One region of the Neobacillus niacini genome, then DNA from elsewhere that is predicted to be linked to it. Evidence: riboswitches for the same ligand, from Rfam matches in the RefSeq annotation. Region 1 holds a riboswitch; the other holds the start of a gene.
The links. A riboswitch is a leader RNA that binds a small molecule or an ion and turns the genes downstream of it on or off. The one in region 1 is predicted to bind glycine.

Region 1 (2,207 bases):
CCAATAAGTTCCTCACCTTTATAGACAGGGTAACCATGTCGTGGTATTCCACGGTCAATCATTTCAATTCCTACTAATTTTCTTGCTGCACCCTTTTCCTTTTGCTGCTTAAGTACTTCTTTACCAATAAAATCTGCTTCTTTATTTAACTTAACTGCAAAGCCAATTCCAGCTTCAAGCGGAGTGATTTCAGGAGACAATTCTTGGCCATATAGTGCAAGAGTCGCTTCAAATCTGAGCGTATCCCTGGCACCTAAACCACAAGGAACTACCCCTTCCTCTTCCCCGGCAGAAAGAATCGCTTTCCAGAGTTCAACAGCATCTGAGGAATCGCAATATATTTCAAAGCCATCCTCCCCTGTATAACCAGTTCGTGAGATCAGTGCATTTTTCCCATCAATCGTTACTTTCTCTTGGAACTTAAAGAAGCCAATTGTACTAAGATTAGTATTACCTGCTAGCTTTTGAAGGACTTTTTCAGCAAGCGGACCTTGCAGCGCCAATTGAGCCATTTTTTCAGATAAATTTTCAATCGACACATTACCCTCTAAATGATCCTCAAGCCATTTATAGTCCTTTTCGATATTTGAGGCATTAACAACTAGCAAATAATGATTGTCCTCTATTTTATAAACGAGCAAATCATCAACAGTGCCGCCATTTTCATAGCACATTGCATTATATTGTGCTCCGCCATTATTAATTTTTGAAATATCATTCGTTAACATCTTTTGCAAGTAGTTTAAGCTGTCTGGACCCTTTACTTCTACTTCCCCCATATGAGAAACATCGAATAAACCAGCCTTAGTACGGACAGCTTCATGTTCTTCCTTAATGCTTGAGAATTGAACAGGCAGCTCCCAGCCTCCAAAATCAATCGTTTTCCCACCATATTGCTTATACACTTCAAATAATGGTGTACGTTTTAATTCAGTCATCACGAATCCCCCTTTTGATGTTCCATTTTTTAGACTACAGCGCATAAAATAACAAAAAAGGACAGAAACCTCCCTTTACTAAAAAAAGAAGGTCTCTGTCCTTGCACCTGAAAGTTTACCTAAGCTCGGCTTTCCCCTTTGGTGGCTGCTCTTTTAGTCAGCACTCTCCAGAGCTGCGTCAAACAAGAGTTCTTTTGCCTGAGAGATTCACACATTGTGCTTGCTCCTTCGGCGCTACATAAGTAGTCTCTCCCCTTGTCATCATCCGCATTATAATATTTTCACATTCGGGTCATACTAAAATATACATCTGAAAAAATTTTATTTTATTGCAATAATTAAAACATTCAAATCTATTTCCATCCTACCATTAAAGCATAAGGTGAGCAATAAATTTTTTGTGCATGAAGGAGCTGAAAACATGACAGTTGAAATAGAATTTGATTCCTCCTGGCAGGATGAATTTTTACATAGGATTGAGAATGATGGACCATGGGGAAATTGGGACCTTTTTAAACTGGCAGTCGGAGTTGAAAAACATCTGATTATCAATGAATTTGAAGGCCTGCAAGCACCTAATCATTTACCGAATTTGACGCCGCTTCCCCACCAGCTGGAAACGGCAAAACAAGTAATTGAGAATATGAATGGAAAGGCCATTCTTGCTGATGAAGTTGGGCTTGGAAAAACGATAGAAGCGGGTCTTATTTTAAAAGAATACATGATTCGTGGACTTGTAAAAAAAGTTCTCATTCTTGTCCCAGCTTCCTTAGTAACCCAATGGGCTTATGAATTGAATAGTAAATTTTTTATACCTGCGGTTTCTCAAAAGAAAAGCTATGTTTGGGAACAATGCGATGTTGTCGTTTCGTCAATAGATACTGCAAAACGGGATCCACACCGCGATATTATCTATAAACAGGACTATGATTTAATTATTATTGATGAGGCTCACAAACTTAAGAACAACAAGACAAAAAACTATGAGTTTGTACAAAATCTTAAAAAGAAGTTTTGTCTGCTTCTCACTGCTACACCTATTCAAAATCGAATTGGTGAAATTTTTAACCTCGTATCCCTATTAAAACCTGGCCATTTAGGCAGTGAAACAGCATTCTATGATAAATACAAACGGGATGCACGCTCATTAAATGATAATGAGCATTTAAAAGAGTTGGTTAATAAGGTAATGATTCGAAACCGACGTGCGGATACAGGCATTGAATGGACCAAAAGACATGTTGAAACTATACCGATTGAATTTACACC
Region 2 (2,207 bases), 2.9 Mb from region 1:
GGTGTCAGTAATAAAGCAGGACGTGTTTCTTCCGCGACCAGCATTATGATGAGAACCATAGCGAACAACGTTAAGACAGCATAATTTATAAATGGTGTGAATGGTGCTTTAAATATTGATTTTGCATGTAATTGCGGCTGAGTTTTCTTGTATCTTATATGGCAAACGAGAATGACACCCCAAACCCAAATAAAACAAATGGCACTAATGGTTGTTACGATTCCAAAAGCTTGTTCTGGAATGAGTTTGCTTAAAAGTGCACCCGCTGATACGACTAGTGTGGAAGTAAATAGTGCGTTACTTGGCACATGATTTTTATTCAGTTTTGCCAGATTGGATGGTGCCTGGTGATTTTTGCTTAAATTAAAAAGGATGCGGCTTGTTGAGAACATCCCGCTGTTACAAGCAGAAGCCGCTGATGTTAATACTACAAAATTAATAATGCCTGCAGCAATTGGAATCCCGACTAAACTGAACGTTTTAACAAACGGGCTTTCTCCTGCATTTAGCTGCGTCCATGGGTTCACACATAATAGAACAATCAGTGCACCAACGTAGAAAAATAGAATTCTTAAAGGAATTTTATTAATCGCTGATGGGATATTTTTTTTAGGATTGGATGTTTCCGCTGCCGACACCCCCACTAATTCCACACCCACATAGGCGAATATGACCATTTGGAAGGAAAGTAAGAAACCTGTAACGCCGTTTGGAAAGAGTCCTCCATGTTCCCAAAGATTTTGAACCGTAACACTTCCTGCATCGGTTTTGAAACCCATCACCAGCATAATAACCCCGATGGCAATTAATACGACAATCGTGATCACTTTTATTAATGCAAACCAAAACTCTAATTCTCCGAAAAGCTTTACCGTTAGTAGATTGAATCCTAATAAAATGATTAAGCAGATGATGGCTGGTATCCATTGCGGGATATCAAACCAATATTGGACATAGACACCAACCGCAATCACATCTGCCATCGCCACCATTATCCAGCAAAACCAATAGGTCCATCCGGTTACAAATGCTGCCCGAAGTCCAAGATAATCTTCAGCAATGTCAGTGAACGATTGATACCCTGCTTTAGACAACAATAGTTCCCCCAGCGCCCGCATTACGAAAAAAATAGCGATACCTACTAGTAAATAGGCAAAAATGATGGATGGTCCTGCCAATTGTATCGCTTTACCGGAACCTAAGAATAATCCGGTACCAATGGTGCCGCCAATAGCGATGAGTTGAACATGCCGATTTTTTAAATCCCGTTTTAATTCTTGCTGTGCCATACCAAATTCCTCCTATAACCAATCTTTAATGTGAAACGATAAGCAATAAATTTACCCATTAAAAAAAGAGATTGGAAGTTTTCCAATCTCTTAGGTCATAAGAATAGCAAATAATAGTTGTGATGCTAACGGAAATCAGCATCTCAACTAAATATTTAGTACTCTTCTGTCCTTTTGCCTGAGATAGTGAACCCTTCGGCGCCGTGGAAAATCCAGCGGTCTCTCCAGAAGCTGCTCCTGCTATAGTGTGATCCATAGCATTCATAGCTGCTAAATTATTAAATTTTATTAGTGAAAGTTATTTCTGAATATTTTTTAATAGTAATAGCAGTTAAATATTTTGTCAACAAATTTTATTATTGTACTTCTGATAAAGTTCATCTAAACCTCTTTCTTAAAAGAGTTACAAGGAACACCCTTTTTCTATTTATGATATAATAGTTTGATAGTTTTTGGGCTTCAAGGAGGTATTATCATGAAAGGGAATAAAGGGATTATATTTGTCTTATTAGGTGCTGGATGTTTTGGTTTTACACCGATATTTGCTAAATTGGGATTTAGCTTCGGCTACTCACTTGGCCAAATTAATATCGTTCAAATGATCATTTCCTCGTTTTTACTGTGGTCTTTGACTCTACTTAAACGCAGCAGCTTTAAGGGGATTAACAGGAAGAATGTTCCTCAAATTATGGTAACCGGTTGTTTTATCGGCTTAACCAGTATTTTTTATTATGGTGCGATGCAATATCTTCCGGCTTCATTGGCCATCATTTTAATGTTTCAATTCGTTTGGATAGGAATTATTTTAGAATGGATATTTAGCAAAATAAAACCTGCACCTATCACCATATTGTCCATTATTTTAATTTTGGTCGGGGTCTTTTTTGCTTCCAATTTATTAAATGGCGACATACAGGG

Region 2: it holds a riboswitch for glycine, as region 1 does, so the genes downstream of both, ACN6MT_RS27560 (amino acid permease) here and gcvT (glycine cleavage system aminomethyltransferase GcvT) in region 1, are expected to answer to the same signal.

Annotation. Positions count from the first base shown of each region.
Region 1 is NZ_CP183883.1:2,697,622-2,699,828, reverse strand. It holds gene gcvT (glycine cleavage system aminomethyltransferase GcvT) at 1-938, opposite strand, end outside; glycine riboswitch at 1,115-1,203, opposite strand; gene ACN6MT_RS13060 (DEAD/DEAH box helicase) at 1,360-2,207, shown strand, end outside.
Region 2 is NZ_CP183883.1:5,622,500-5,624,706, forward strand. It holds gene ACN6MT_RS27560 (amino acid permease) at 1-1,289, opposite strand, end outside; glycine riboswitch at 1,446-1,527, opposite strand; gene ACN6MT_RS27565 (EamA family transporter) at 1,765-2,207, shown strand, end outside.